One region of the Agarivorans albus genome, then DNA from elsewhere that is predicted to be linked to it. Evidence: predicted binding sites of a transcription regulator. Region 1 holds the regulator's gene; each other region holds the start of a gene.
What was found. Region 1 encodes FNR, which switches genes on or off when oxygen is low (the NO sensors DNR and NnrR bind a similar motif). Its sites were predicted from a motif close to TTGATCTAGATCAA; they were not measured.

Region 1 (10,982 bases):
CACATTTTTGTTATTGCTGGGCCGACTTCTTGAATTGCGAGCAAGACGCAAGGCCAGCGAAACCAGTTCAAATATGCTTAAGCTAGTGCCTAAGTTAGCCATGCAAATTGATGAGACCGGTCAGCAACAAAAGGTTGCGGCGAGCCAGCTTAAACAATCAGACATTATCGTGATTTTACCCGGCGAAGTAGTACCTGCCGATGGACAAGTTGTGTTTGGTGAGAGTGAATTTGATGAGTCTTCGCTTACCGGCGAATCATTGCCTATCACTAAGAAGCTAGGTGATCAGGTTTTTGCCGGCACCATTAACCATGAACAAACCGTTCATTTAGAAGTTGAAGCGGTATCTCAAAACACCTTTATTGCCAATATCATGCGTTTGCAAGAGCAAGCTCAAAGCGAAAAACCTAAGATAGCAACAATAGCCGATAGCGTAGCTCGCTACTTTGTTTTTGGTTTGTTGGTGATTGCTGCACTTACCTACACCTACTGGCATTTTCACTCACCAGAAGATGCGTTCTGGATTACCTTGGCGGTTTTAGTTGCTACTTGTCCCTGTGCCTTATCTTTAGCAACCCCAGCAGCACTAACTGCAGCTACACACAAACTATCAAAAACAGGCTTATTGGTTAAACGGGGACACGTGTTGGAAAGTTTGGCCAAAGTTACGTCTGTGGTATCTGATAAAACAGGAACACTTACCGAGGGCAAGTTACAGATTAAACAAGTGAACTGCCTTGGCGATGTTAATGAGTTAACAACTCTTAATCTGATTGGTGCTCTAGAAGCACAAAGCTCCCATCCCATTGCTAATGCCTTCAGCGAATACCAAGGTTACGCTGCAACTAATATTGAGCACCATACTGGCTTAGGTTTGAGTGGAGAAGTAGACGGTAAAAAGTTGAAACTAGGTAAAGCTTCCTTTTGTGGTCAAGCTGCTGAGCCAATAGCCGGAATGCTCGAGTTGGTGTTAATGGTCGAAGATAAGTTGGCTGCTAGGGTTTATCTTTCAGATACCATTAAAAAGGACGCTGTTAGTTTTTCACAGGGTTTAAAGGCGCGAGATATTTCACTTTCTATGTTAACTGGGGATGACTCCGCGCAGGTGGAATATGTTGCAAAACAGTTACATATCACTGACATTGCTAGCGGCGCTTTACCCCAACAAAAACTCGAAGTAGTTAAAACTAAAACGCAAAACTCCCCCCACCTATTAATGCTTGGTGATGGAGTAAACGACGGTCCAGTTTTGGCCGCCGCACCGCTTTCGGTTGCTATGGGTTTGGGCACCGACATCGCTAAATCAAGTGCTGACGCTGTGTTGTTGGGTAGCAAGCTTTCTACTTTGCTCACCGCCATGGATCTCGCCAAAAAGACTAAAAAGATTATTGCTCAAAACCTCGCATGGGCCTTAGGGTATAATGCCTTAATATTGCCCTTAGCAGTGGCTGGAATTGTTACTCCTTATATGGCTGCTATCGGTATGTCATTATCGTCTTTAGCGGTACTCACTAATTCCTTAAGGTTAAACAAGCAATGAGTATTATATTTGTCTTGATCCCCATCGCCCTGATCTTTGTATGTGTAGGAATTGGTATATTTTTCTGGGCTGTTAAAAGCGAACAATTTGAAGATTTAGACCGCCAAGGTATCAACATTTTGTTTGATGATAAGAACAAAACCAAACAAGACAATGATCCTACAGACTGATTTTGTAGCAGCTTTTATCACCGGCTTATTAGGCGCCACACACTGCATAGCAATGTGTGGCGGCATCGCATGCATACTAGGTTCTCGTGCTAATAACTCTTCCAATAAACTTTTAGTAAGTATCGGTTTTAACCTAGGTCGGATCCTAAGCTACTCTATTGCCGGCGCTATTGTTGCTGGTTCCATACAAGCAATTAGCCAAGTTCATCAATCGTTTTATATGCTAGTAGCTTTACAATGGTTCGCAGCGATAATGCTCATTTTACTGGGTATCCACCTTACTCGATGGTGGTCAATTCTCACGCCAGTGGAACAACTTGGCAAAGGTTTGTGGTCAAAGGTGCAGCCTAAAGCAAGTAAGATGTTGGCACTGCAACACCCAGCAGCCAGTTTACCATTAGGCATGTTATGGGGTTGGCTACCTTGCGGTTTGGTTTATTCAACATTGGTATTAAGTGCTAGCCAGGCTCATTGGCTAAACGGAGCGGGCGTGATGTTTAGTTTTGGTTTAGGTACGTTTAGTGTGATGCTGTTAGCCGTATTACTGGGCCAGCAACTAACTAAACTAATGACAAATCGCGTATTACAAGTTTGTTCTGGACTGAGTGTTTTGAGTTTAGGGATCTACCAAGTTGTTACATTGTTGTAGCAATAGATCTAGAAAATTTATTACATAAAGAGTAGAATTGCCTCGAACTCCTATAGCATAGTTTGAGTATGAGCATTAACCCAAAAGCTAGTCAAAGAATCCAAACTGGTGGTTGTGAAATTCACTGCCAAGATTGCAGTATCGCCCAGTTATGTATCCCTTTCTCTCTTAATGAGACCGAGCTAGATCGCTTAGATAGCATTATCGAGCGTAAAAAGCCTATTCAGAAAGGCGAAGAAATATTTGCTGCAGGCGATAAGCTAAAAAGCTTATACGCCATTCGCTCAGGTACAATTAAGTCCTACACCATTACTGAACAAGGTGATGAACAGATCACCGGTTTTCACTTAGCTGGCGACCTAGTTGGCTTTGATGCCATTAACAGCCAAGAGCACCCTAGTTTTGCTCAGGCACTTGAAACATCAATGGTATGTGAAATTCCTTTCGACACCATGGATGAATTGTCTGCCACAATGCCTAAGTTACGCCGTCAAATGATGCGCTTAATGAGTAATGAAATTGTTGCAGACCAAGAAATGATTTTGCTACTAAGCAAAAAGAATGCAGAAGAACGTTTAGCTGCCTTTATTTACGGTTTATCACAACGCTTTTCGGAGCGAGGTTTTTCTCCAAGAGAATTTCGTCTGACTATGACTCGTGGTGATATCGGTAATTATTTAGGGCTAACTGTAGAAACCATTTCCCGTTTACTTGGTCGTTTCCAAAAAGCAGATATGATTGCAGTAAAAGGTAAATACATTTCAATCACTGATCGTGATGCACTACGCCAACTAGCTGGTACTAAACAAAGCTAAGTACCTAATAACACTGACCTGATTTACATCAATCTATCGAAAGAAATCTAGGTCAGTGTTAACTATATCTAATTTATTCCTACCAAATTAAGCTAAAGTTAAGTAGCTATTCCAGAAGATTCTAGGAGCTGCTTTATGATTAAGTATCGTAATATTTTAGTGGTCATCGACCCTCTTCACGACACCCAGGCGGCCTTGTCTCGTGCTGTTTTTCTTGCGCAGAAAGAAGACAAAGCAAAAATCAAAGCTCTACTTACTATTTACGACTTTTCTTACGAGATGACATCCATGTTATCTGGAGAAGAGCGCGAAGCTATGCGTTCAGGAGTGATAGAAGAACGTAATGTTTGGCTAAATGAAGTAATAGCTGCAACAAACACTGCTGGGATAGAAATAGAAACCAAAGTAGTTTGGAACAATCGCTTATACGAAAGTGTCATTGAAGAAGTTCTCGACTTTGGTCACGACCTAGTCGTTAAAGCGACACACCCGCACCCTACTTTACAGTCGATTATTTTTACCCCGAACGATTGGCATATTTTGCGTAAATGCCCCACTCCAGTGTTAATGGTAAAAGAACATGACTGGCCAACCGAGGGTAAAATTGTTGCTGCGATCCACGCAGGAGCAGAAGATGAAGAGCACCACAAATTAAACGAGCGAATCGCTAACGAAGCAAAAGACCTAAGTAAGTTGCTAGACGCAAATTTACATGTGGTAACTGCCTATCCTGCAGCACCGGTAAATATTGCGATAGAGCTGCCAGACTTTGATCCGCTTAAGTACAATAAGAACGTCATGGAGTTTCATAAAACCGCGCTTAACAAATTTGTTGAAGAACAATTTGAGCAAGTGGTCACCACACACCTTGAGGAAGGTTTACCTGACGATGTAATCCCTGAAGTAGCAAACGAGATAGATGCAGAAATTGTTATTTTGGGTACCTCAGGTAGAAGCGGGTTTAGTGCTGCACTTATTGGCAATACCGCTGAACACGTTATCGACCAATTAGACTGCGATTTATTGGCGCTTAAACCGCAAAATTTTGTCAGTCCTTTTCAAAAATAGATAAAGCTAAACTGACGTTAAACATTGCTTAAGCAAAGCGGGGTTATATAATAGCCCCGCTTTTTTATTGGGAACACACTATGTCAGTTACAGCAAAACAACAATACAACCACAACAAGCTACAAAAGCGAATTCGACGTCATGTTGGACAAGCTATTGCCGACTACAACATGATTGAAGATGGCGACAAAATAATGGTTTGTTTATCCGGTGGTAAAGACAGTTATGCAATGCTAGACATACTATTAAACCTACGCGCCCATGCTCCGATAAACTTTGATGTAGTTGCTGTCAATCTAGATCAAAAACAACCGGGTTTCCCAGAGCATATTTTGCCTGAATATCTAAAAGGCTTAGATATTGAATACAAAATCGTAGAAGAAGACACTTATTCGATAGTTAAAGACAAAATACCAGAAGGGAAAACAACTTGTTCACTGTGTTCGCGTTTGCGTAGGGGCATTTTGTATAGAACAGCCACTGAACTAGGAGCGACCAAAATCGCCTTAGGCCATCACCGAGACGACATATTAGAAACTTTATTTTTGAATATGTTCCATGGAGGCAAACTTAAAACCATGCCACCGAAGTTGGTTAGCGATGATGGCAAACATGTAGTTATTCGCCCTATGGCTTATTGTAAAGAAAGCGATATGGAAAAATATGCAGAGCTGAAATCCTTTCCAATCATTCCTTGTAACCTTTGTGGTTCCCAAGAAAACCTACAACGCCAAGCGATTAAGCAAATGCTTAACGATTGGGAAAAGCGTTTTCCCGGCCGAATCGAATCGATGTTTAGATCGGTCCAAAATGTAGTTCCTTCACACCTACTCGACCATCAACAATTCGACTTTAAATCAATAAATCGAGATAGTGGAATTATTGATGGTGGTGATATTGGCTTTGATGCGCCAGAGTTAGAAGACCAGCCAAGCCAACAAAGCCAAGCTGGTATTGTGCAAGTTGTTGAGCTTTAACCTGCGATAATCGGTGTTCGGGTTGGCCAAATGTTTTGGTTAACCCTCATCATTTGCTGTAACTCTTCTACGTAAGCTTCGCCTCTTTCAGAGTAACTGCTCAGTTGAGTAGCTAGTTCCATTGCGTTTAATTCTCCGCTAGAGCGTGCCAGATTTCGTTGTTGCTGGAAACCTTTGTATGCTGGGTGGCTATTTAAGTTATTCATATACACACTCACCGACTCATACACGCTATCGAACTTTCTTACTTCGTGGTTAGCCCCATCGTTTCGATTCAAAGGAACTAAACCACAGCCCTTCTTATAACACCATTGCCCAAATAAGTTATTACCTTCACGGGCAAATCGCGACGTTCCCCAAGCTGATTCATTTGCTGCCTGTGCAAGTACTAAAGCTGGTGGAATAAGATCTACTTTAACTAATAAGTGTTGAATTTGGGATTGTTCATCCAGCGATGGGTCAACTCGATAGAGCTCTGTGAGCTGACTTAGTGTCTGTTTTTGTTTGTTAGAAAGGCTTGAGCTCTTAGCTAACGTTGCGGCTATAGCTTCCACTTCTGAGCGTTGTTGCAATATTTTATTGTTGCTTGCTTCAATTAGTGGAGTGATGAAGTCTGTAAAGCTTTGCTTTTTTTGTTGAACATTTTCAATTTCGTGCAGCGGAGGTAAGCTTTGTGACTGAGCTTGCTGCTCTGGGGATTGTTCACAAGCAACTAAAAACACTGCTACCAATCCCGGTAAAATTATTCTTTTCAATTATTAACTCTTAGTTCTGAAGTGAGTTCACTAAGAAACTCGGGTACTAATTCGCTGGCTGGGCCGTAATAGCGTTCGCCAAATTCGCTCTGCATTTCTGAGGGTTCAAGATTTAATTCTATAGTGCGCGCATCGTGACTTGCCGCTTCGTGAACAAAACCTCCAGCAGGAAATACATGACCAGATGTTCCGATCGCCATAAATATATCACAGTGGTTCAGCTGGTGATAAATTCTATCTAAACCAATTGGCATTTCGCCAAACCAAACTACATGAGGTCTAAGCCGCGTCGGAAATTGACAGCAAGTGCACAACACGTCACTACCTAAGTCTTCCTTCCACACAGTTGTCTGGTTACTGACTGGGCAACGTGCTTTTAGTAACTCTCCGTGCATATGTAACACATTCTTACTACCTGCACGTTCGTGTAAGTCATCGATATTTTGGGTGATAACCAACAATTCGATGTCTTGATGTTTCTCAAGTTCTGCTAAAGCAAAGTGGGCTGGATTAGGATGAACATTTCCGTCTTGTAGCTGCTTACGGCGTAGATTATAAAACTGGTCAACAAAATCGGGAGATCGTTGATAAGCTTCTGGTGTTGCTACATCCTCTACTCGATGCTTTTCCCATAGCCCGTCAGAATCTCGAAATGTTTGGATGCCTGACTCGGCAGAAACACCGGCGCCGGTTAAAACAATGACATTTTTTTTCATATTCATCTTCTTTTCTTCAATTTCAGGTAGAAGCTACTATAAATATATAATAAGTCAGCATAAGACCCCATCCTACTTAAGTTGTAACACAGTATTTTACGCCTGTTTGTAACTAAGTGTTAACATACTAGCCAGTAGGAATTTCGACATAAAGTAGAATATCTAGTTTCTCCTTCCATACTACGTTTCAAAATCTAACTTTTGCGACATATCTCGCTTTTAGCACTTTTAAGGTAACTAAATCAGGGAATTATCGCTAGCTGTGCTAATCTTGATCTAGCGCAACAAAAACTTGATAAGCCAAAAACTTAAGCGGCTTGATACTATATTCATTTATATTGAATAGATTTGCGCTAGTGGTCAGTTATTCGGCATTCTACCGCGATTGCGGTGTTACAATAATGTTGACACCCAATATTTGAATGTTTATGTTGTTATTGGCTCAAATTAGCACTCAAGCAAATTTTTCGAGTGATATACCCCACAATAGAAGACAAACTGTACAGGGAAGAAAACATGTTAAAAAACACGCATATTAAAGCCGCAGTTGCTGCTGTTGCTCTAGCATTTGCTGCTAACGCAAGCGCTGCTGAAGGAACGTTAGACAATGTGAAAAGTAAAGGTTTCCTACAATGTGGCGTTAGTACTGGCTTACCAGGTTTCTCAAACCCAGATGCCGACGGCAACTGGCAAGGCCTTGATGTTGACGTATGTCGCGCAGTAGCTGCAGCCGTTTTAGGTGATGCATCTAAAGTTAAATACACTCCCCTTACTGCGAAAGAGCGCTTTACTGCACTTCAATCAGGCGAAATTGATATTCTTTCTCGTAACACTACTTGGACGCTAACACGCGATAGTTCATTAGGTTTGAACTTTGCTGGTGTGAACTATTATGACGGCCAAGGCTTTATGGTAAGTAAAGAGCTGGGTGTTTCTTCAGCTAAAGAATTAGACGGCGCTGCTGTTTGTATTCAATCAGGTACTACTACTGAACTTAACCTAGCGGATTACTTCCGTGAGCACGGCATGAAATACACTCCTGTTGTATTTGATACTTCAGACCAAACAGTTAAAGGTTTTGAAGCTGGCCGTTGTGACGTTCTTACTTCAGACCAATCTCAACTTTATGCACTGCGCATTAAACTAGCTAAGCCAGATAGCGCGATGGTATTGCCAGAAATCATTTCTAAAGAGCCTCTTGGCCCAGTTGTTCGTCAAGGTGACGACCAGTGGCTAAACATTGTTAAGTGGTCTCTATTTGCGATGATCAATGCTGAAGAGTATGGCTTAACTTCGGCTAACGCAGACGACATGCTTAAATCTACTAACCCTAACGTTCGTCGTATCTTAGGTTTAGAAGGTCCTAAGGGTAAAGGTTTAGGTCTAGATGACAAATGGGGCTACAACATTGTTAAGCAAGTAGGTAGCTACGGCGAGTCTTTTGAGAAAAATGTTGGTGCAGGTTCTCCTCTAGGTATTGCACGTGGTGTTAATGCCCTTTGGAACGATGGCGGCTTCCAATACGCTCCACCAATTCGTTAATTTCTACCTTATTAGAGCAGGGCTTGCCCTGCTCTCTTCGTTTTAATCCTACATTACTAGGTTACATTATATGGCTGCTCATCCTTCCTCAAAGGATAACTCAGCAAATAGTCTTCGTAAGATCTGGTTTGATCCCAACGTAAGAGCGCTAGTTTTCCAAATTATTGTCGTTATCGGTGTTATTGGCTTCTTCTACTACATCATCAGTAACGCGCTTTTCAACTTAGAACAACGTGGCATTACCACTGGTTTTGGTTTCATGAACCAAACCGCAGGCTTCGGCATTATTCAATCATTAGTCGAATACGATGAAAGCCACACTTTTGGTCGAACTTTCGTTGTTGGACTGCTAAATACAATTTTAATATCGATATTAGGTATCATTTTCGCCACCATCCTCGGGTTTATTATGGGGGTGGCTCGTTTATCTAGTAACTGGTTAATTTCTAAAGTTGCCACGGTTTACATTGAAACCATGCGCAACATTCCTTTGCTACTTCAAATATTTTTCTGGTACTTTGCGGTGCTTAGGGCTTTGCCAAGCCCTCGACAAAGTGCGCATATAGGCGAAGCGGTTTTCCTCAACGTACGTGGTTTATATATGCCAAGTCCGGTGATGGAAGCTGGGTCTAACATAGTAGTATTTGCTTTTATCGCTGCCATTATCGGTTCGTTCATTATCGCTAAGTGGGCTAAAAAGCGCCAAATGGCTACCGGTCAACCCTTTCCGGTTTTTTCGGTATCAGCAGGTCTAATTGTACTACTACCACTACTTGCATTTTTTGTAATGGGTATGCCTATTTCACTAGATTACCCAGCTTTAAAAGGTTTTAACTTCCAAGGTGGTATGGTTGTTATCCCAGAACTTGCAGCGTTGTTAGTTGCTTTAACAACCTATACAGCTGCGTTTATTGCTGAGATTGTTCGCTCAGGCATTTTGGCGGTTAGCAAAGGTCAAAGTGAAGCAGCTGAATCACTCGGTTTAACTCGAACGCAAGCCTTAAAATTGGTGATTATTCCGCAGGCTATGCGAGTCATTATTCCGCCACTCACCAGCCAGTATTTAAACCTTACTAAGAACTCATCATTAGCTACAGCTATTGGTTACCCTGATTTGGTCTCAGTGTTCATGGGAACAACTCTTAACCAAACTGGACAAGCTATTGAAGTTATCGCCTTAACCATGGCAGTTTACTTAACTATCAGTATTACAACTTCAATCTTGATGAACATTTACAACAAGAAAATGGCTTTAGTGGAGCGTTAATATGTCAGAGCATCAATTTAAACCTGATTTAGCTCCACCTAACCTCAGCGTAGGCTTTGTGGGTTGGCTAAAGAAAAATTTGTTTTCCTCATGGATAAACAGCTTTTTTACTCTGTTTATTCTTTACTTAATCGTTCCACCACTGGTATCCGCCATTCAATGGGTGTTCTTGGAAGCAGATTGGATAGGAGATAGCCGAGAGGCTTGTACCAGCGACGGCGCATGTTGGGTGTTTGTAGCAGATCGTTTCTCTCAGCTAATTTATGGCTTCTACCCTTCTGCAGAACGCTGGAGAGTAAATATTGTCTTTGTTACTTTCCTGATTCTAATCGCGGCATTAGTCTATGAGAAAACACCTCATAAACCCAAAGTCGCAATTTTTAGCTTAGTTATCTACCCAGTAATTGTATTTTTCTTGTTACTCGGTGATTCGTTCGGCTTACCTAAAGTAGAAACCCACCAATGGGGTGGTTTAATGCTTACTTTGGTATTAGCTATTGTAGGCATTGTAGCGGCCTTACCATTTGGTATTTTATTGGCGCTTGGGCGTCGTTCTCATATGCCGATAGTGCGAAGCTTTTGTACCATCTATATTGAGTTTTGGCGTGCGGTACCTTTAATCACCGTGTTGTTTATGGCCTCTGTAATGTTGCCGCTGTTTGTAGGCTCTGAAGTTGATTTTAACAAGTTACTTCGTGCCATGATCGGTATCATCATGTTCCAGTCAGCCTACATGGCCGAAGTTATTCGTGGTGGCCTACAAGCTATACCAAAAGGTCAGTACGAAGCCGGCGAAGCACTAAATTTAACCTATTGGCAGTCGATGGGTTTAATTATCTTGCCTCAGGCTTTGAAGATAACCATTCCTTCGATTGTTAATACCTTTATAGCGCTTTTCAAAGATACTAGTTTGGTATTGGTTATTGGATTATTCGATTTATTGGCTATTGGTCAATCTGCATTAGCAGATCCAGAATGGCTTGGTTTCTCTACAGAAATGTACGTATTTATCGCTTTTGTATTTTGGGTGTTCTGTTTCGGTATGTCTCGCTATTCGATTCATCTTGAGAAGAAACTACACACAGGACATTAATAAGGAAATTTTACATGACATCTAATCAAACAAACCCTGAAGTAGTTATTCAGCTCAAGGGAATGAACAAATGGTACGGTGAGTTTCACGTACTAAAGGACTTAGATCTTACCGTAGCCAAAGGCGAAAAAATTGTTATTTGTGGCCCTTCTGGTTCGGGCAAATCGACTATGATTCGCTGTATTAACCGCTTAGAAGAGCACCAAAAAGGCGACATCATTGTTAATGGCACCGAGCTACAGAGTGACCTAAAAAGTATTGAAACGGTGAGAAGTGATGTGGGGATGTGTTTCCAACACTTTAATCTATTCCCTCACCTAACCGTTTTACAAAACTGCTGCTTAGCGCCAATTTGGGTGAAAAAGATCCCTAAGGCAGAAGCAGAAGCCA
Region 2 (10,982 bases), 900 kb from region 1:
TCAACCGCTGACATAGCTGCATTCATAAAGCCATCGTAAGCTGGGCTGTTGTAGAACTGATCATTGTTACCGTTATTGCTCTGCATTAACGATAGGAAGGTTGACGCTTCGTTGTAATCACCACACCAGCCGGCACGGGTTACATCGTAGTTACCGTTACGACGGTTATCTAGGAAGGTTTTCCACTCTTGGTTCTCTAGGTTTACTTTAACACCAAGGGTTTTCTTCCACATAGAAGCTACTGCAATAGCGATCTTCTTATGGTTTTCGCTAGTGTTGTACAACAAGGTAAACTCTAGAGGCTTGTCTTTACCGTAACCTACTTCGGCTAGTAGCTCAGCAGCTTTTGCATTACGCTCTTTTTGCGACCAAGTAGCGTAATCTGGCGTATCTACTTGTAGGCCAGCCACTTTTTGGTGTGCAAAGTTGTAAGCAGGTAGCTCACCTTTGCCCACGATAAACTTAGCTACTGCGTCACGGTCAATCGCGTAAGACAAAGCTTTACGTACGCGAACATCATCAAATGGTGCTTTTTTGTTGTTAAAGCCGTAGTAGTAAGAACATAAGTAAGGCGTTACTTTTAACGAATCTGGCTGCTCTTTTTGCATGCGCTTAAAGTGCTCGTTAGCCATTTCGTAAGTCATGTCAATTTCGCCCGCTAGGAAGCGGTTCATGTCAGTAACTTGGTTTTCAATTGGTAGGTAAGTCACTTTGTTGATAACAGTTTTGTCGTTATCCCAGTAGTTTTCGTTACGCTCCATAACAATTTTTTCATTCACTACCCATTCAGATACTTTGTAAGCACCGTTACCCACAAAGTTCGCTGGTAAAGTCCACTTATCAGCGAACTTTTCAACAGTAGCTTTGTGCACTGGCTTCAGCGTAGTGTGCGACGTCATCGCAACAAAGTATGGCAGAGCTTGCTCTAGTTTAATTTCTAAGGTGTAGTCATCAAGAGCTTTAACTGCTAATTCAGAGGCGTCTTTCTTACCATTGATAATGTCTGCTGCATTTACCATGGTGGTCATTTCTAGATACCACGAATAAGGCGCTGCAGTTTTTGGATCAACTGCGCGTTTGAAACTATATTCAAAATCGTGGGCGGTTAATGCATCGCCATTAGACCATTTTGCATCTTTGCGAAGGTGAAATACGAAGGTAAGGTTATCTTCAGTTTCCCAAGATTCTGCTACGCCAGGTACCAGGTTTCCGTCGCCATCTTGATTTACTAAACCTTCAAGTAGCTCACGAATCACATTAGATTCTGGCACGCCTTCGGTTTTATGGGGGTCTAGGGAAGCAGGCTCGGTGCCGTTACCACGTACAAGTTCCTGTACCGGGGCAAGCTTAACGCCAGCAGGAACATCAGCAGCAAAAGAGGCAGTGGTGAAAGAACTTAGGATCGCAGCACTAACGAGGCTGGCAGCTAAAGTTTTAGCAGTTTTCATTTTCATCTCCATATTGACACATTTGGCTATAACTAGGCCGTTTGTGAAATTTCCATTCACTTTACATGAATATTAAATCAGTACAATATTCTAATAAAACGCACATCAACGCCAGATGCTACACCCGAATCAAAGAAACAACAAATAATAAGTTGCCTTTTATTGGTGAAGATTCCTGATTATTCTCAAGAATTATTGGGTTTTTATTGTTAATTCACTAGGTTAAGCTAGCATCTAAAAAATACGTCAAAACTTACTGTTAACGTAGATAAGTTGAGAAGAAACTACAAATTTGATCGGAGTAGCAAAATTGGTAAAAAATTTACACTTTTTGCCTGAATACTGATTGATTCTGTAAAATTAGCCGAAAATATTTCGTGATTTTTTTACATTTGTAACTTAGCAACACATGATCTGGATCAAGTTGTACCACTAAAGGGCTACCTATAATTGCTGGTGAAAGTTAATTACTAAACCACTGGAACGGTGATTTACGGTCTATACTGAGGCGGATTGAACTATCAGTGTTGGTTTACTAATTAGTTTTAGTTTAAATGAGGAGAACAGGATGCCTGTAGGTAATATTGATGAGTTAAACGCAATGGTTGCTCGAGTGAAGGCGGCGCAAGCTGAATTCGCATCTTACAGCCAAGAACAAGTGGACAAGATTTTCCGCGCTGCGTCACTCGCTGCTTCTACAGCACGTATTGAACTAGCTCGTATGGCGGCTGAAGAGTCTGGCATGGGCATAATGGAAGATAAAGTGATCAAAAACCACTTCGCTTCTGAGTTCATCTACAACAAATACAAAGATACTCTAACTTGTGGCGTTATCGAACGTAACGACGAAGGCGGTACTATTACTATCGCTGAGCCAGTAGGTATTGTTTGTGCCATCGTACCAACCACTAACCCAACTTCTACCGCTATCTTTAAAGCGCTAATCAGCCTTAAAACGCGTAACGGTTGTATCTTCTCTCCACACCCACGTGCTAAAAACGCAACTAACTTTGCGGCTAAATTAGTACTTGATGCTGCTATTGCTGCTGGTGCGCCAAAAGACATTATTGGCTGGATTGATACTCCTTCTGTAGAACTATCTAACGCACTAATGAAGCACGAAGACATCGCGCTAATTCTTGCAACTGGTGGTCCAGGTATGGTTAAAGCTGCTTACTCTTCTGGTAAGCCTGCAATTGGTGTTGGTGCTGGTAACACGCCAGTAGTAATTGACGAAACTGCAGACGTTAAACGTGCTGTTTCTTCTATTCTTATGTCTAAGACTTTTGATAACGGTGTTATCTGTGCTTCTGAGCAAGCAGCTATCATTGTTGAATCTAAGTACGACGAAGTAATTGCTCGTTTCGCTAAATACGGCGCAGCAGTACTAAGCAAAGCAGACGCAGATAAAGTACGTAAAGTACTTATGATTAACGGCGCGCTTAACGCTAAAATCGTTGGCCAACCAGCATACAAAATTGCTGAGCTAGCTGGCGTAACTGTACCAAAAGCAACTAAGATCTTAATCGGTGAAGGCCTAGAAGCATCTTACGATGACGAGTTCTCACACGAGAAACTATCTCCAACTCTAGGTGTTTACAAAGCGACAGACTTTGAAGACGCTGTTCGCCAAGCTGGTATCGTATTAGACATCGGTGGTGTTGGTCACACGTCTGTACTTTACACAGACCAAGACGCTAACGCTGACCGTATCGCTTACTTTGGCGACAAAATGAAGACTGCACGTATTCTTATCAATACGCCTTCTTCTCACGGTGGTATTGGTGACCTTTACAACTTCGAACTAGCACCTTCTCTAACGCTAGGTTGTGGTTCTTGGGGTGGTAACGCGATTTCTGAAAACGTGGGTCCAAAACACCTTATCAATAAGAAAATTGTTGCGAAGCGAGCTGAGAACATGTTGTGGCATAAACTACCTAAGTCAATCTACTTCCGTCGTGGTTCATTACCAATCGCAATGGACGACCTAGATGGCAAGAAACGTGCAATGGTTGTTACTGATAACTTCCTATTCAACAACGGTTACATCGACGACCTACGTGCCATCCTTAAAGAGAAAGGCATGGAAGTTGAAGTATTCCACGATGTAGAAGCAGATCCTACTCTGTCTATTGTGAAGAAAGGCGCTGAAGCTTGTCACAACTACCAGCCAGACGTAATTCTTGCTGTTGGTGGTGGTTCACCAATGGATGCTGCGAAGATCATGTGGGTAATGTACGAGCACCCAGAAACTGACTTCGAAGACCTATCAATGCGCTTTATGGACATCCGTAAACGTATTTACAAGTTCCCTAAAATGGGTTCAAAAGCTGAACTAGTATGTATTACTACTACTTCAGGTACTGGTTCAGAAGTAACTCCGTTTGCGGTTGTAACTGACGACACTACTGGTCAGAAATACCCACTAGCTGACTACGAACTAACGCCTAACATGGCTGTTGTTGATGCTAACCTAGTAATGGATATGCCTAAGTCACTATGTGCCTTCGGTGGTTACGATGCGGTTACTCACGCTATGGAAGCTTACGTTTCTGTACTAGCTAACGAATACTCAGACGGTCAAGCTCTGCAAGCACTTAAGATGCTTAAAGAATACTTACCAAGCTCTTACCAAAACGGTAAAGCTGACCCAGTAGCTCGTGAGAAAGTACACAATGCTGCTACTATCGCTGGTATCGCGTTTGCTAACTCTTTCTTAGGTGTGTGTCACTCAATGGCTCACAAACTAGGTGCCGAGTTCCACGTACCACACGGTTTGGCTAACGCATTGTTGCTAACTAACACCATTCGTTTCAACGCGACTAACACGCCAACTAAACAAACTGCGTTCTCTCAGTACGACCGTCCTAAGGCACGTGCTCGTTACGCAGAAGTTGCTGAGCACTTAGGCTTCCGTGAAGGTAACACTGAAACTAAGCTTAACGCCCTTCTAACTTGGTTAGACGAGTTGAAAGTTGAATTGAACATTCCTCTATCTATTAAAGATGCAGGCGTGAACGAGGCAGACTTCCTAGCTAAAGTTGACGAACTAGCGGTAGACGCGTTTGATGACCAATGTACTGGTGCAAACCCACGTTACCCACTAATTGCTGAACTGAAACAAGTTCTACTTGATTCTTACTACGGTCGTCCATACACCGAAGCAGCAGATAGTGCAGAAGCTGAGTCTCAAAAAGCTAAAAAACCAGCTGCTAAAAAAGCGACTAAAGCAAAAGCTTAATCACTAAACAGCACTGAATACTAAGGCTCCTTTACGGAGCCTTTTTTTTATTTTCATTTTCGCGCTAAGCTTTGTCATACTATGGCGGCTATAATTTGTCGAAGATGTTTGGGGTTAATGTTATGTCGTATTCAAAAGCTATAGCACTTTCAGCTTTGTTAGTAGCCACCACCAGTATTGCTGAGGTACTGCCCTTTGAGGCCGAATACCGCGCAGATTTTAAAGGTATCCCCATTGCCAAAGGCTATCGCCAACTGATTGATTTGGGTAACGATACCTTTCAAATTAAAAGTATTGGTACAGCCCTCGCCGGCGGCCTGAAATACGACGATACATCTCGCTTTACCTATCACCAACAAGATGTAAAAACCTTAGGCTTTGTGCTTAAACAAAGTAACCTATTTTCCACTACACGAGTTACCGGCCACCCAGACCGTAAAGGCGGCTTAATCGTTGATGTTGATGGTGAAAGGCACCATTTTGAAGCACCAGACAACGTGCACCAATTAATGGATGCAGCAGGCTTCTCGGTGCAATTACAAAACGACTTAAAGAAAGGCTTAAAAGATTTAGACTACCACTACAATGTGATTGATGAAGTGGATAACTATCGCTTCACCGTCGTCGCCGAAGAAACCGTAGAAACCATACTCGGTACTTTTGAAGCGCTAAAAGTGGAGCAGAAAAAACGAGAAGGCCGCAGCACCTGGCTATGGTTAGCGCCTGAATTAGATTATCACTTGGTTAAAGCAGAAATTATCCGCAACGGTAAAAGCTGGGCTACCCTAGAGGCCACCCGCATTGATATTGTTGAACCAGAAAAACCAATGTTAGCTAAGCAAGCCGCTAACAACGAAGCAGAGCTTAGTAACTAACCAGCCTAGCGTTTGCAATTATAGAGCCTTGTTAATCACAAGGCTTGCTGCTGCAGATAGAGCTGTATTCAATTTTTTATTAGTGGCGCGTTAACAATTTTGCTTTTGCTTCGCTGCGTCTCCCCCTCTAGCCAAAACTGCTGAGCTTGCTGATTAATCCACTCACTAAACTGCTTAATTTTATCTCGTTTAAAATAAGGCTTCGGCGCTACCAAATAATAACGATAACGAGGTTTTACCTCTACATTGCCCAATTTAACCAGTAAACCTTGTTGGATATACTTCCACGCCAAGCTGTGCCGCACTAAAGCGATACCTTGAACAGCTAGCGCGCCTTCAATCACCACATGAGCACCTTGATACAATAAATTGGCCTTAGGCACGCTAGAATTAAAACCTGCTAGCTCTAACCAATACTGCCAATTCATATCAGGCCTCGCATCATCAATCAGCGTGTGTTTACTCAAATCGTTTAAGCACACCTCTGGATGTTGCTCTAAATACAATGGATGACAAACTGGATAAAGATGATCATCCATTAGCTTAGCGGCATGTAAACCTGGATAATCTCCCAAGCCATAACGCACACATAAATCGACCCTATCTTGGCGAAAATCTACCAAACTATTTTTTGGCATTAGCATTACCGATAGATTTGGGTGTAGTTGGCTAAACCCACCTAAACGAGGCACTAGCCAATGCTGGGCAAAAGACGGCAACACCGACAAAGACATGCTGTTTGGATCGGGATCAAGGCTTACTTGGCGAACACCGTCCTGTAGGGTTCTAAATGCTTGCTTAGCGTAATGATGCAAGGTTTCACCCTCAGCGGTTAACACTACTCTACGATGCTGACGCTCAAACAGCTGCACATCAATTCTCTCTTCTAACTGACGGATCTGTTGGCTCATAGCCGCTGCACTCACAAATAACTTTTCTGCAGCTGCTTTAAAGCTGCCCATTTCTGCAGCCAAGTAGAAGTAATAAAGCCCTTGCAAGGGAGGCACTCGGTCACTCACTTAAGTTTTCCTTAACTAAGAGTCAATTTAAGTCGTTTGTCACTGACCTCCAATATAGCGTACTTTTTAACCGTAAGCAGCCCAAAGGAGATTTGTTATGAACATTATTAGCCAAACAAAAACAAGCCAACCACGCCAAGCTTTAACATCACCTAAACTAAACTTAAGCAACATACTTAGTAAATTGGATATGCTATTTGCGCGCCGAAAAAGCCGTCGTGAATTAGCTAAGCTTCCCGACTATTTACTAAAAGACATTGGGGTGAGTAGAGCAGATGCATTACGAGAAGCCGAGAAATCATTTTGGCAGTCTTAGCGCCACTTAAACCGATCAATAGGGGTGTATTGCCAAAGCTTGACTAGCCCTAGCTGTAAATTGTTAGTGCGACTTGAAGCAAGCAATAGCCCCTATTCTAAACTCGCTCTAAGTAATCTTTTTGATGAAGAATAGCTTGCTTACTAACTACGCTAAAAAGCTCTCGAGCCTCTACTAATACTAAGGTGTTGATGTAACTAAGCTTTACCTAGGCCTTTCAACTATTGACTTTTAAGCTAATAAAACTTGTTCACTCCAATGAGTTTTCAAGATGTTTTTTTGACAATTAATCCGCTAGAATCTGCGCAACTGATCACACATCAAAGTGGTCGAACCTGAATGATCGCACAAACGGATTTGAAGTTTTACCCTTATGGATCAAGTACAGTTTCACAAAGTGCCGCCAAATTGCGGACTAAGCCTTAATATTACCACTCGCTTTAAAAAAGCAGCCGATTACAAAGGCTACTGGATAGGCGTAGACAAAAAGAGCTACATTATTTGCCGCCTTAATGGTGCCGATTCAAGCACTGGCATCAACCTTATTAGTGAAGGCTGTGAAGTAAATGCGCGCTTTCATTGGGACGGTAAACTCATCGCCTTCCGCTCAGAAATTGTGGCGTTGATTAATGAGCCCGCTCGTTGGATGATTTTGCAATATCCACAAAACGTCATGTCTATGCCACTGCGTAAATATGACCGTTATGAGTGTTATCAGCCAGCAACCCTGCACCTTGATTCAAAACACGTGTTACGTGGAGTGCTAAAAGATATCTCTGAACGTGGTTGTAAGTTTGTGCCAAGCGCTGCCAACAAGTTCAATATCAATGTATTAAAAGACAAGAACTTACAGCTACAAACCCGCTTTCCTAAGCGCGACGAGCCAGTAATTCTTACCTGCCAAATAAAAAATACCCCTAACGAGCGAAATGAATTTGCACTGGGCTGTCAATTTGTTCAAGATTACGAACTTGTTAATCAACAAATTGAATACCAACTTGTTGATAAAGCCTACGAAAAGAAAATACAGGGCATTGCTTGAGCAAACCAATCAACAGCATTTTAATCACCGGGTGTAGTAGTGGCATTGGCCTTTATTGCGCCAAAGAATTACAACAGCGCGGCTACAATGTTATCGCCTCTTGCCGTAAAGACGACGATGTGAAAACGCTACAAACAAGTGGTTTGCAATGTGTAACACTTGATCTAGATAGCGAAAGCTCTATTGAGCAAGGCTGGCAACAAGCGCTAGCCTTAGCTAATGGTAAAATAGATGCTTTGTTTAACAATGGTGCCTATGGTCAACCAGGGGCGCTAGAGGATCTGCCCACTCAAGCACTTCGCCAACAGTTCGAAACCAATCTATTTGGCTGGCATCACTTAAGCCGTTTAGCAGTAGCCCATATGTTACAGCAGCAACATGGGCGGATTATTCAAAACAGTTCGGTACTTGGCTTAGTAGCGATGAAGTATCGCGGAGCCTACAACGCCAGTAAGTTCGCCCTAGAAGGCTACACCGATACACTACGTTTAGAATTAGCCAATACGCCGCTACATGTTTCGCTCATTGAACCAGGCCCTATTACCAGCATGTTTAGGAAAAATGCTAAAGCCGCCTTTGAACAAAACATTGATGCCAACAATACTCGCCACCAAAGCGCTTACCAGAAAACGCTAGAACGCTTAGAGCAAGAAGGCCCAAGCAGTAAATTTACGCTACCCGCTAGCGCGGTGTATAAAGCCCTATTGCACGCACTTGAAAAGCCAACACCTAAAGCGCGTTACTACGTTACCTTCCCTACCCACTTGTTTGCTTGGCTTCGTCGAATATTACCTGTTTCATTGCTCGATAACATTCTTAAAAAAGGCTAAAGCTGCTCGCCAGCTAAGCGACTCATGCTAAAGTAGTTTTCTGTTCCTAAGCATGGATAAACTATGAAACCTTGGCTTAATCGCTTAAGCACTTTATTGCTGCTGTTCTCTAGCAGCCAAATAGCTGCAGAACCCTCTCTTTGGCTAGCCAGTAAAGACCAGCAACAGCTCTACTTGTTTGGCTCTATTCATCTAGGCAGCGAAGCATTTTACCCCTTGCCTAAACCGTTTATTGAAGCCTTTGAGCGCAGTGAGCGCCTAGTGATAGAAATGGACGTATCGTCTGTTTCCAGCAGCGATCAACAGCTATTGCATCACGCTAGCCAATTGCCAGGCGGTGAGAAATTAGCGGACAAAATAAGTGCTGATTATTTAGACCAACTTAAGCAACGCAGCCAACAGCTTGGGATCTCACCTTCTATTTTCGATAACATGCAGCCCTGGTATGTAGCGGTGGTTCTTAGCCAGTTGCAAATGCAAGCCCTCGGCTTTGAGCCTGAATTGGGGCTTGATCTACATTTCATTCAGCGGGCGCAACAAAGCCAGCTTTCGATCCACCAATTAGAAAGCTTTGCCGAGCAAATAGAAGCTTTAAGCAGCCTAGCCAGTATTCAAGTACCTTTGTTGGAGCATACCTTGGATGACTTTGAGCAAGTACCTAGCTTGTTCAATCAACTCGTAAGCCACTGGAATAACGGTGAGAACCAAAAGCTACTGGCATTACTTGAGGACGACCCGATGTTCCAACACGATGCCGAATACGTATTGGAGAAATTGCTATTTGAGCGCAACCACAAATGGATGCGACAACTAACTAACTTAAGCAATACCAGTTTTGTGGTAGTTGGTGCGATGCACTTATATGGAGAACAAGGTTTACTCGATGAGCTAATAAAACTGGGTTACTCAATCCGTGAAGTTGATCCGGCGACAAATTGACCAACATCAATTTGACCTTTCCTTGAGCAATTTATGCTAATTACTCCTACTTAAAAGGAGTATTAGCAATGGAACTTTGGTTAGACTTACTCTTTGGTAATAGCATTGGATTAATGTCGGTGACGGTGATTGCCACCACCATTGCTTTGATGGGATTTTATACATTTTATTTCTTGAAAAAAATCCGCCAAAGCGACCCTCAGCAAAAATAAGCTTACGCAGCGGTTGCACCGCTGTCTGCTCTCATCTATAAAGAAGGAACTTCGTTGTTCAGGAGTTCTTTTATGTCTGATGAATTTGATCTGTTCCAGCAGGAAGTGGCTGGAATAAAACCCTTAAAGCAAGATGCCGTGGTGTCGGCTGGCGACAGCCTTAACGAAGCGGCCAAAAAAGCTAGACAACAGGCCGCTGCAGAGCACCTTGCTACATCTCAAGATTACCTTTCTTTAGAGAATGTTACCTTACTGCACCCCGACGATGTGGTGTCTTTCAAAAAGTCAGGCTTACAACAAGGCGTGTTTAAAAAACTACGCTTAGGCAAATATGAAATTCAAGCCAAATTGGATTTACATAAATTTCGCTTAGAAAAAGCCCGCAGCGAAATAATTAGTTTTATTAAGCAATGCCAAAAGCTCAATATCCGTAGCGCACTAATTATTCCGGGTAAAGGCCATAACAGTGACCCACCAGCACTATTAAAAAGCTATGTGAGCCAGTGGTTACCGCAAATAGACGCAGTGTTAGCTATTCACAGCGCCCAAACGATGCACGGTGGTACTGGCGCCATTTACGTACTACTCAAAAAAAGTGAGTTACAAAAACTCGATAACCGTGAGCGTCATGCTCGCCGTTTAGCCTAAGCTAGGAACAACTATGACTAAGCAAACTGCTTATCAACAGCTCTGTGAGCACTTTAAACACCTGTCAAAACTCTCTCACTTAAATTCGATTTGTGGCTGGGATCAGGCCACCATGATGCCAGATGGCGGTAACCAAGCTCGTGCCGAAGCCTTAGCAGAACTAGCAGTGATTATTCATGAAAAGTCCACCCGCCCAGAAATGGAGCAATGGCTAGACCAAGCACAGCAAGAAAACCTTAACCCGATGCAACAGGCTTCGCTTCGAGAAATGTCTCGTAGCTGGCGCAATCAAACCGCCCTTCCCGCCGATTTGGTTAAAGCCAAATCGCTCGCCACTGCCCACTGTGAGCATGCTTGGCGTGAGCAACGCGGTGCTAATGATTGGAAAGCCTTCCAAGTTAACTTGCAAGCA
Region 3 (10,982 bases), 160 kb from region 1:
ATACTCTTTGGCACAGCTTGAACAAGGTTATCGTTACGCTCGCCATAAGCATCTTCGGCAGCAATGTCTGCATCAAACTTGTCGCCAACCTGCTTGCCAACTAGCGCTTGCTCTAAGCCAGGTACTAACTGACCATGGCCAACAATAATTGCCAAAGGCTCTTTGCCTTCGGAAGTATCAAGTTGTTCGCCATTAGCGGTTACAGTGTATTCAAAAACGGCAACGTCGTCTTTTGCAATGATCATTCAAGATTCCTTGGTTAAAAATAATGCAGAACTCTGCTAACAGGGCAATTCTAAAGCTTCAGAAACAAAATTACTATCTAGGATTCATTTATCAAAATAGTGCTAACTGGCAACTTGCGGCTCTTTGAAACCTTGTAAATGTGTTCAGTTTGATAAGAAACAAGCTATCGGAAATTCCCACTAAAGATATGAATTCATACCGCTTACCAAACACAGCCATGAAGTTATAGACTCAAGAGCACCCAATCTGAATAAGCTCTTTTGTCTAATGGCGACCACACTCTTTAGTGACTAAAAAAGGGGCTCACAAGCCCCCTTTTCATAACCGTTACTGCAATGTTGGCTTAGGCGTGAGCCGTTTGCGCTGCCACATCCATTTCAGCACGCGCGCGGGTCATGTAAGACTTCATCAGCAAAGACGCGATTAGGGCGATAACAAATACACCAGCAAAAATGTAAAGCGTCATCTCGTAGCTGCCAGTTGTTGTTTTAACGTAAGCTGCGATCTGTGGGCCAGCCAAACCAGCCAGCGCCCACGCGGTAAGCACATAGCCGTGAATCGCACTCAGCTCCTTAGTACCGAATAGATCTCCAATAAAGGCAGGCAGCGTTGCAAAGCCGCCTCCGTAGCAAGTTAGAATAGTGTATAGAACAACCTGGAACAAAATGATGCTGGTAATGTTTGGCAGCAAACAGAAGGCAACAATCTGAATTAAAAAGAAAATCATATAGGTATTTGGGCGACCAAGTACATCGGATAATGAAGCCCAAGCAATTCGACCAAGTCCATTAAACAGCGACATTAGACCAACCACACCAGCAGCTTCCGCCGGGCTTAATCCAATACTCTCTTGAGCCAAGGGTGAGGCCGCGTAAATAACCGCAATGCCACAGGAAATGTTAATAAACATCATCACCCACAAGCCATAAAAGGGACCAGTTTTAACCGCTTCGTTAGCTGTTAGTTGGGTTAAATCCTCTAAAACTTTCTTTTCACCTGACTCAACCGCAGCCTTCATTGCATCTGGCATCCAACCCTGTGGTGGCCGCTCTAAATAAGACGCAGAAGCAAACATGATAACTAGATATACAACTCCGGTGATCCACCAAGTGTAAGCAATACCATTGCCCTCAACGGTAAAGGTTTCAATAATAAAGTTAAACACCGGGCCTGCTACCATAGCGCCAAAGCCAAAGCCCATAATCGCTAAGCCAGTGGCAAGACCACGACGATCCGGGAACCACTTAACGAGGGTAGATACGGGAGTAATATATCCAATCCCTAAACCTATACCGCCTAACACACCATAGCCGAGCCAAATTAGATAAAGGTTTTGAATATAGGCGCCAAAACCCGCAATTAACAAGCCTCCACCGAAAAACGTAGCTGCGAGCATACCGGCTTTGCGCGGACCATTCTTTTCTACGAAGTGCCCCATAATCGCTGCGGATAAGCCGAGGAAGAAAATCGCAAAGCTGAAGGTCCAAGCAATTTCATTGTTGGTCGCTGACTCCAACAGCTGACCTAGGGGTTTCTTAAATACGCTGAACGCGTATACCGAGCCGATAGAGGCATGTAGCCCAACGGCCGATGCTGCGATAAGCCAACGGTTTTTCATTACCTACTCCTTGTAAGAACATTAAATCCATTTATTGTCCTTATACTGTAGAACGCTAGATCTGAAGCATTTTTGACCTAAATCAGTTCAATTTACAGTCAAGTGCTTATTCAAGTCAGCTTAGTGACACAGTTCAAAAAACAGTCTTTGGCAAATGATAATATTACCAACAAGATCAATCGAACCTCACAATAAGAATAAAAACCTTTGCCACACCAAAACCACGAAATAAACACGCACCACAGTTAGTGAATAATCATGCGCGTAAATGACGTGGTTTTCTCTCCTTAATCTTGGCTAACTATTTGTTCTTTTGTTAATTCTATCTAGTCTTCCACTGGGGAGAAAAAGCAGAGTTAGAGCTAATTTTATGGTCTCTAGACCAAAGCAAACCGCGTTTAACAGGCATTTATCAGCGCCGCCAAATTTTGCAGCCATACAACTAACCAAAAACAACGAATAGTTCTGGCAACTTTTATCTAAAAATAAAAAGAGTACACTGTAGCCTTTGAAAAATGCTGTTGGTTACTCCATGGATCTGTCTACCCTACTCATCTTTATCCCTACCTTCTTCTTCGTTTCTATTACACCTGGCATGTGTATGACGCTAGCGATGACTTTAGGCATGACCATTGGGCTGCGCCGTACCTTTTGGATGATGCTAGGTGAAATGATAGGAGTAGGCATAGTTGCGGTGCTTGCAGTACTTGGTGTTGCTGCAATTATGCTGCGTTACCCAGACGTGTTTACCTTGTTAAAATGGTTTGGCGGCAGCTATCTTGGTTACTTAGGGATCCAAATGTGGCGCTCTCGCGGAAAGATGGCCATACCCGAAAAAATTGAACAGCAAGCGCAAATTAGCCCTTGGCAATTAGCCACACAGGGGCTGGTAACAGCAATAGCCAATCCTAAAGGTTGGGCCTTTATGATTTCACTGTTACCGCCTTTCATCCAAGCGGACAAAGCCCTTCCCCTGCAACTGAGTGTATTGGTGGGCATAATTCTAATTTCTGAGTTTGTATGTATGACTCTTTATGCAACCGGTGGAAAAACCTTACGGTTATTCTTAAACAAAAGCGGCAATGTACGCTTGTTAAACCGCATCTCCGGAACACTCATGATTGGAGTGGGAATTTGGTTAGTATCCACCTAGTGTTTAAAAACCACTCCCTACTTGGAAATACACTGCGCTTTCCTCGCCGCTGTAGGCAAAATCCATCCCTAAGCGAAGACCATATCTTCGGGCGATTTGATAACGAAAGCCTGCGCCCACAGACTGTACACTTTCATCTGTTGCTAACTCACTTTCCTGCAGAGCTTGTCCTGCACCATAAAAAGCCGAGATAGTCCAACGGTGATCAATCGAGTAAGTAAGTTGTGATTGTATAGTATGAATCTCGTCACCTTGATACCGATAGGCGGATACCCCTCGCAAGCCTATATAAGGTCGAGCTGTGGGTGATAAAAACAATTCATCAGAGCTAAAGAGTTGATAATTGCCAGCAAAAGCTAGGTTCCATTTTCTACCTAATGGAAGATACACCTCTCCATCCACATTCAAATTTTGGTAGTCCCAATCGCTGCCCAATTTTTTATCATAAATCATGTAATCTGCGTTTAGTTTATACCCCCTAGTTGGGTAAAAAATATTGTCTCTGGTGTCGTATTCGGCAATAAAACCTAGACCAGAAGTGATCGACTCATCCCCCCACACCTTGCCTAACAAGCCATTTAGCAGCTTATCCGCGTTAGAGTTACCAGTATCAAACGTTACTTTGCTTACTCCTACAATTTGCTTAGCACCCAACATCAGAGGAGTATCAGCGATACGAAACTGAAGCTTTTGCAGGGCTAGAGCGCCCTCGGTTTTAGTACCAATCTGCATGCTTTTAGTAAAATCACCTAAAGACAGATCTTTATAAATATTCAGATTAGCTTTCCCCAAGCCCATTCCACCGGTATAGCGGATTGAATCCTTCATCCATGAATGTCGATGTCCAGCAAAAGCAAACCAAGTACCATTCTCGGTGCCTGCTGCTCCCACTAAAGTAATTGCCGAGGGTATCAACTGTGCACCACCATCTAGTGATGACATCGCTAGCTTCTTACGGGCTATTTTCTCTTCTTCAGTTTCATGAAGAAATAGCCCCATAGCACCGCCACCAGCGCCAACAGCAGGTTCAGTTATTAGAATAGGAATAGGCAAAAAGCCATAGGCATTCTCTGCAAGGTGATGGCCCAAATCAAACTTTCCATCAACTTCGTCAAAATATGAGGCAGTGCTATCGGTTGAATAAATGCTAATAGACAAAGCCGACAGCGCCATCGCCGCCCATGTAGTTTTCATTAATAACCTTTGTTTAATTACTTAGTTGTTTGTTTAACTCTAAAACTGACAAATTCAGCTTTGGAAGGAATTACGCTACTTTAAGCTTACTTTGGCGTAGTGCTAAATCTTGTTTGTAGGACTAAATCCGTCAAAGTTGTATCGATATAACTTATTGGATAGGTGTACTTTTTATGCTTAGTTGGAGAAAGTTGGTTCACTCGTAAACATAGTAAAAACGCAATATATGCGAACCAAACAAAAGCGAGTTACACCCTGCGCTACAATATATAAATGTAAGCTCCTTTATGTCGATATTGCTTGTTTACTCATTATGGTGAAGCGAATGTTCAAGGAAACAAAGATTAACTGGCCAGATTACTATCATCCTCGAAACGCGCAAATTCATGTTAAAAATGCTGTGCCCAGCAAAGTCCCTGCAGAGCGAGTTTGGGCATGTTTGATTAAGGCACCGTGTTGGCCAACATGGAAGAATAAAGCGACCTCTGTGCAGCTGTTAAACGGTAACGGCTTAGAGTTAGAAAAAGGCACGGTCTTTCTTTGGAAAACTAAAAAGCTTCAATTCGAATGTACAGTGGTCGAATTTGTGCCTAACAAAAAAATTGCTTGGAAAGGCAAATCTGGCAGTATAGATATGTACCATGCTTGGAAGTTAGACTGCCAAGCAGACGGCTGTTCAATTATTACTGAGACAACCCAACGTAATGGAATAAGCTGGCTCACTAAGTTTTTTCTTCCCAAGCAAATTAATAGCTATCATCAACATTGGCTTGAAGAACTGCAACAACAAGCCCGTTAACTTAGAGGTCGTAAACTAAACCCAGCGAGCGATATATCGCATTGCTTATTTTGCTCCCTGACGCCTTAATGCGCTGTTGTTTTCCTTGCTGCCAAATAGTCTTTCCTTTCTCGGTCAATCCAAGTTGCCACAAATGGGTATCGCGATCTTGGAACAGATAGTCTTCTAACTGTTCAGCAAAGCCTTCTCCGCATAGGTACAAACCGAACTCGAGATTAAGATGATCGGAGCGCGGATCAAAATTAGAGGACCCAACATAACTACACTGCTTATTCACAACCAACGCTTTTACGTGGTAATAATGCTTAACGTGTCCTTTCTCTTTGTCTGGAGCAAACTCATAGAGTTTAACGTCTTGTTGTAATAACTGTTTTCGATAGGGGGAATAATACGCTCCAACAAACGCTGAATCACTGCCCGTTTTACCAGCAGTAATTGCTGTTACCTTTGCACCAGCTTGCTTGAACCTTTGTATATCACTTTCTCCAACGGCTTTAGGCAATAAATACGGTGTAGATATAACAAGCTGGTCAATCTGCTTATGCTTCTGCTGAATAGTTTTAGACAACCGCTCTCGATGATAAGGTTGTTTGTCTTCAAGTTTATTAAGTGAATCAAACAAAGCGGTCGCTTCAACAGAAGTGTATTCTGGTTCAGCGATAGCTAATACACTGCCCGCAATCGCAGCTAGCTGCAATGGGTATTTGTTGGCAAGCTCGGTAAAACCCGCTAAAAAATAGTCGCGCTCTTCTGCCCTTGGTTTCCCCACTAAGGTCTGAACATCAACCGCACTCCCACTCTGAAACAACTGATTAAAGTTTTTCTCAAAGGCCGCTAACACAGCTCCTTTTACCAATAAGTCCAAATCGAAAAAGTTTGCTTTTTTACTGTATTCAAAATAACTATCACCGATATTGCGCCCACCAGTAATCATTAAATCACCATCCACTAGCAGTAGCTTTTCATGTAAGCGATGATTACGTTTATTTTTATGGATCTGAAAATCAAACATGCGGCTAAACCAGCCCAGCTGACGCGCTTCAAAAGGATTAAAAATGCGTATTTCAATGTTTTGGTGAGCGGCCAATGTTCTTAACCACATATCATTAAATTCAAGTAGGTCATCAAGAACTAACTTTACTTTTACACCTCTGTCGGCAGCCATTCTCAGCTCTCGGTATAAGTAGGCACCGCTGAGGTCGTGGTCCCAAGTAAAATACTCCAGTAAAACGTAAGACTTAGCGTTTCGAACTGCCGCTATGCGATGAGCTAACGCCTCTTTCCCATTTGGTATTAAATAGACTTGAGCAGGCACAGTCTCGGGCTGCCAGTTACTGGTTAAGTCTTCAGCTATTGGCGGTGGTGCACTTGAGCACCCCGCTAACATACAAAATAATCCTAGTACCACCAACGACCTAATTTGCCAAAAGTTAGAAACTAGATTGGCTACACATTGATTAATAGAGTGCATAAGGAACCTAAATTTAAACGTGAAGATAGAGAACTTAAACGAGCTTCCTTGCTCAACAATACTTAGAAACGGTAACCAACATTTAAGGTGGCAGCTGTGCGGTCTTTACCCACATTAATAATGCCAGTGATATTGAAGTTTTTGTCTAGCTCTTTATTAAAGCCAATGAGGCCAGCCCAACGTTGACTGCGAATACCTACGTTATAGTCCATTTCAATACCTTGGAAACGTACAGTACCTGTCATGTAGTCATCGTATCCTTGATATTCAGCACCAATAAACACTTGAGCTCGTTGTTGCTGAAACTGGTAACCAAGCATCGGTTGCGCGGTAAAAATACTGCCACCCCAATCATCTGCACCATTCATTTTGGTTTTGGTTACAGTGCCAGTTAGCGAGGCAAACAAGTTTTTATATCCGATAGACAAGGTGGTGCCTGCACCAAGTAAGTCATATTGAAGGTGAATTGGAACGTTAAAATCACCCGATGGAACGTAAATGTGTTCACCTAAACACTTGTCTCCAACCACCAGACCAATACACTGATCGATCCCTTTAAAATGGGCTTGTACATCGGCATCTACGTTTAGCTTTCCTACCAAGCCAAATACATTCCAAAATGGCAAGATGTAGGCGTCCCCACGAAGGGTAAAGCTCTCGGTATTTACTACCGCATGAGTTTTTTCTGGGTCAAAGAAAGTTTCTAAAAGTGCTGGGCTTAAACCAAAAACACTAAAGCTGGTAAAATCGAAGTTAGTCTCTTGACCACGGTAAGCCATAGAAAACCCATAAGGTTTTGGCAAATCGATGCCCTTTCTACGTAACGTATCGCCAAAAAATGGAAGAACATTTTCTAATTTTACGTTTTCTTCGCGAACACGGGGATCAGACATCTCTGAAAGTAACTGCTGATCCTTAATAATGGCTCCCGCAGCATTGTCGTAAAACGCGACCGGTTTGATTTCCATGTCTAATTCGCAAGCATGGCCTTTACATGTACCTGTTGCGTTTACCTCTTTGTGTTTAATAACGTACTCACCGGTATCTAGCACTTCAAGTTTAAGTACCTGGCGATACTTGTTTACTTTTCCTAGATCGTGTTTGAACGGTTGATTATTGGTAATAACCATTTCTTTCACTAAACCGTTTCTTACCGTCATTTTCACTTGCATAAATCGGAAAAATGCTAAGTCTTGTGGCAGCGCAAACTTTGAGTAGTTAAAACTCACCGTCGCACTACCATCGTTATTCTGGTCAACCTGCAACGAACTTTTGTCGTAGGTACTCGCGTATTGGCGCAACTTGTATTCTGTCATCGCCAGCTTCTCGATTTCTTTTAATAAGCCCCTTCTGTGTTTTAGGCTTTCTTCTTTGTAACGAATGTTCAGATTCATGCGGCCTTTAAGGTCGGTACTATGGACCAAAAAGTACTCTGTTGTTTCGGTACCATGCTTTCCTGTAAAGCTTTTTGTTACGTGCTCAACAAAGTGCTCAGTTTGTCCTAAATCACTTAAGGCCAAGCCAGGAAGATGTTCAGGAATATTTAGATCGCGCAACTCGCTAAATTCATTTGCATTCTCTAAGTTAGAGGTATCTTCGTGTTCCGCAAATGCAGTTGCAGAAAACATGAAACTAGATAGTAATGCTGCTTTTATCCAAGAGCGTGGTGTTGTGTTGTAAAGTGTTGTCATTACAGTTCCAAATTGAAAAACTCAAAAGGTTTATCAACGAAACGTATAAGCAAACGTCCCTATCTAACTATTACGTTAGGTCAACGAATTAATAGAGCTGGCAACGACTCCCCGCTCTGCTGATGGTCGTAGAATAAAAGAGGCAAGATTAAGGCGTTAATCAGTGATGATGGATCGAATCCTCAGTTTAATTATTAGCCTTATCCAATACCTGGCGAACTATCGAGCTTGTAGGTTTTAACAAAAGAGATAACGCCGGATAGTTAACTAGATAAAGACAAGATCACCCAACATCCTTGTTCGGATTAGATACTCAAAAGAGCATCGATGAAGGCTGCAAAGACAGCACCACAAAAACGTAACCTAATAAGATTAATGCTAGCTATGGGCCCTTTGCAGAATAGTGGTAATGAATAGAAGGTTATCGCTATACAGCGCGTTTACCAGAGGAGAAAAGTGCAAGCCAATTAACAATTGTTGTCGGCTCACTTAGCCTCAGGCAACATGGTTGTGCTAAAAAATGTATCTACAAAGTGAATAACAAAACGCACGATAATTAAAATTAGGCTCAGGAATAACAGCATCTGCAATGAGGCATTTATATCAAATACCGGCCTTAAGTGCTGAGCGTTCATCGTTAGCAATACCAAAAACTGGCCACCAAGGATCCGCATTGGTACTTGATTATCCTTTGGAAACAAACGCCAAACGGCAAATGTATTCACAAAATAAAATGTCCCAAGCTGCCATGCATTGTCTAAAAGTGGTAACACAAACACATACTGAGTAAGCACAATACAAGCCCAAACGTAGACTAATCCTAATATCTTGTTGAGGTAGTGGTAAGGAAATTCGATAATGCTAAGGCCCATAGTTGCAGCAATGAGTGGAAACATAAATCCTCCAGGCATAGGCAGATATATCCATAACATCCAACTGACTAGGGTAACGACAACAAACTTAATTGCACGTAAACTACCCTCTGCTTGGCTAAGAAGGACTTGCTTCGGCAGTGTTTTAGGATCTTTCTCCTCTGGCCACAACAAGCTAAAAACTAGTGAATAAACAACTACCCCTAATATCGTTTCTTGCACCCTAAGCACTGCGAGGTTGAAACTTAGCGACTGGCTTAAACCGCTCGCTAACGAGACGATCACTGCCACTATAAACGCCATTTTATAAACATAAGCGTATTTCGAGCGGGCAGACATGTATGCGGCAATTCCCCCCAATATAAGCTCGCTTAGCAAAAACAGTTCCCGCTGCTGGCCGAATAAAGCCAATAATGCAAACCCCAGCACTACACCACTGGCAGTGCCAATCACTCGCTGCCTTGCTTTATGTAATGCGTGGCTAAAGCTTTCGGTGGTTGCCATTACTACCACCGCGATAGCTGCCCAATAGGGTTTCTCCCAACCAAAGCTTAGCGCTAGTACAATGGTTAAACTTAGGCTAATGGCAACTTTAATCGCTTTTATGCTAGCTACGCTCATTAGCGGATACCTGCTTGTTAATCATAACTGAAGCTGTAGTCCCTACTCTTAACTGAACATTAGCTGGGAGCTCGGTCACGGTAATTTTAACCGGGAGCCGCTGGGCCAAGCGTATCCATTCAAAGTTAGGGTTAACACTTGGCAGCATATGAGTACTCGTGCTGCCGTCTGCTTGCGCTATGCCATAACCAATACTGCTTACTTGGCCTTTTAGTGGCGTATCGGGGTAACTCATCAAAGTGATTTTAGCCATGTTACCTTGCTGCATCGCTTCTATATCCGTTTCTTTAAAGAAGCCTTCGATCCAAAAGCTAGATTCGTCAATTAACGCAACAACTGGTTGATTAGCGACTACATGAGCACCCTCAGCTAAATTGAAGTTGGTAATGTAACCATCTTTGCTGGCATACACTTTTGTAAAACTTAGGTTAAGCTCAGCCCCCTTTAGCGCAGCAGACGCAGCCTTAACATTTGCCTGCGCGGACAGAACATCATTTTGCAAATTATTTAATGTGATTACCGGTACCGAGCCTGGAGTGCGTTTTTCTAGAGCACTCATTCTTTGCTGTTCGTTATTAGCCCTGGCTAAAACTGCTTTTGCTTGGGCTAAATTTGCATTTGCTTGCTGGCTTGCCGTTAGATAGACGCTATCATCAATTTCAAACAACAAGTCACCGCTTTTTACTCGCTGGTTATCCGAAATATATATGGCAACAACCGGCCCAGTAACACGGGGAGTAATCTCTACAATATTAGCTCTTACCAACGCATCACGAGTCCAAGGGTTAGCAAGATAATGCTGGTACTTTAATCCTGCCAACGTAGCGGCAACAACCACTAGCAATACAGTTAATATTTTGGTTTTCATTTAAATTTCCTAGTGTTTTATGCAGGAAAAACGTAACGGCTTAGCGCAACCGCGTATATCACCAACAGTGATAATTCAACTAACACAGGCGCATATAAATATTTCATCGCGTCTAAACGGCCAATTAGCACCATGGTCAAATTTGCCGCTACATAAGCAGCACCAAACGCAATAAGTAGCGGCGGGAAATAAATCTCCCCAACTGCAATTTCTTTAGGTAAGTATTCTTGGAACATGGTTTTGCCTTGGTGTTAATCGATATACGCTGAGATTAAAACGTAAAAACGGAAAGAGTTAATCGCGAATGAAGGATCACATCCTCAAAACTAATAAAACTGATTTGCAGCCGCTCGTAAATACTCCATCATTTTTGAAGGGCAGCTCAAAGGTTCAAAAGCTTGTGACGAAAAATACACCGCAACATAATCGCGCTTAGTATCGATATACAT

Region 2: the regulator FNR is predicted to act here: its motif matches at 1,858-1,871, upstream of adhE (bifunctional acetaldehyde-CoA/alcohol dehydrogenase).
Region 3: the regulator FNR is predicted to act here: its motif matches at 1,937-1,950, upstream of K5620_RS11630 (L-lactate MFS transporter).

Annotation. Positions count from the first base shown of each region.
Region 1 is NZ_AP023032.1:2,360,837-2,371,818, forward strand. It holds gene K5620_RS10840 (heavy metal translocating P-type ATPase) at 1-1,540, shown strand, start outside; gene ccoS (cbb3-type cytochrome oxidase assembly protein CcoS) at 1,537-1,710, shown strand; gene K5620_RS10850 (sulfite exporter TauE/SafE family protein) at 1,694-2,359, shown strand; gene fnr (fumarate/nitrate reduction transcriptional regulator Fnr) at 2,428-3,174, shown strand; gene uspE (universal stress protein UspE) at 3,310-4,242, shown strand; gene ttcA (tRNA 2-thiocytidine(32) synthetase TtcA) at 4,323-5,219, shown strand; gene K5620_RS10870 (glucosaminidase domain-containing protein) at 5,216-5,974, opposite strand; gene cobB (Sir2 family NAD+-dependent deacetylase) at 5,971-6,690, opposite strand; gene K5620_RS10880 (amino acid ABC transporter substrate-binding protein) at 7,207-8,232, shown strand; gene K5620_RS10885 (amino acid ABC transporter permease) at 8,303-9,499, shown strand; gene K5620_RS10890 (amino acid ABC transporter permease) at 9,501-10,592, shown strand; gene K5620_RS10895 (amino acid ABC transporter ATP-binding protein) at 10,607-10,982, shown strand, end outside.
Region 2 is NZ_AP023032.1:1,458,805-1,469,786, reverse strand. It holds gene K5620_RS06820 (ABC transporter substrate-binding protein) at 1-1,448, opposite strand, end outside; gene adhE (bifunctional acetaldehyde-CoA/alcohol dehydrogenase) at 2,017-4,689, shown strand; gene K5620_RS06810 (DUF3108 domain-containing protein) at 4,812-5,564, shown strand; gene K5620_RS06805 (LysR substrate-binding domain-containing protein) at 5,633-6,583, opposite strand; gene K5620_RS06800 (DUF1127 domain-containing protein) at 6,681-6,899, shown strand; gene K5620_RS06795 (PilZ domain-containing protein) at 7,273-7,941, shown strand; gene K5620_RS06790 (SDR family oxidoreductase) at 7,938-8,771, shown strand; gene K5620_RS06785 (TraB/GumN family protein) at 8,835-9,710, shown strand; gene K5620_RS06780 (DUF3149 domain-containing protein) at 9,779-9,922, shown strand; gene smrA (DNA endonuclease SmrA) at 9,995-10,570, shown strand; gene K5620_RS06770 (carboxypeptidase M32) at 10,584-10,982, shown strand, end outside.
Region 3 is NZ_AP023032.1:2,525,450-2,536,431, forward strand. It holds gene K5620_RS11625 (FKBP-type peptidyl-prolyl cis-trans isomerase) at 1-245, opposite strand, end outside; gene K5620_RS11630 (L-lactate MFS transporter) at 590-1,864, opposite strand; gene K5620_RS11635 (LysE family translocator) at 2,397-3,017, shown strand; gene K5620_RS11640 (BamA/TamA family outer membrane protein) at 3,021-4,211, opposite strand; gene K5620_RS11645 (SRPBCC family protein) at 4,537-5,010, shown strand; gene K5620_RS11650 (phospholipase D-like domain-containing protein) at 5,012-6,397, opposite strand; gene K5620_RS11655 (hypothetical protein) at 6,544-8,172, opposite strand; gene K5620_RS11660 (FUSC family protein) at 8,658-9,665, opposite strand; gene K5620_RS11665 (HlyD family secretion protein) at 9,652-10,533, opposite strand; gene K5620_RS11670 (DUF1656 domain-containing protein) at 10,551-10,769, opposite strand; gene K5620_RS11675 (serine hydrolase) at 10,860-10,982, opposite strand, start outside.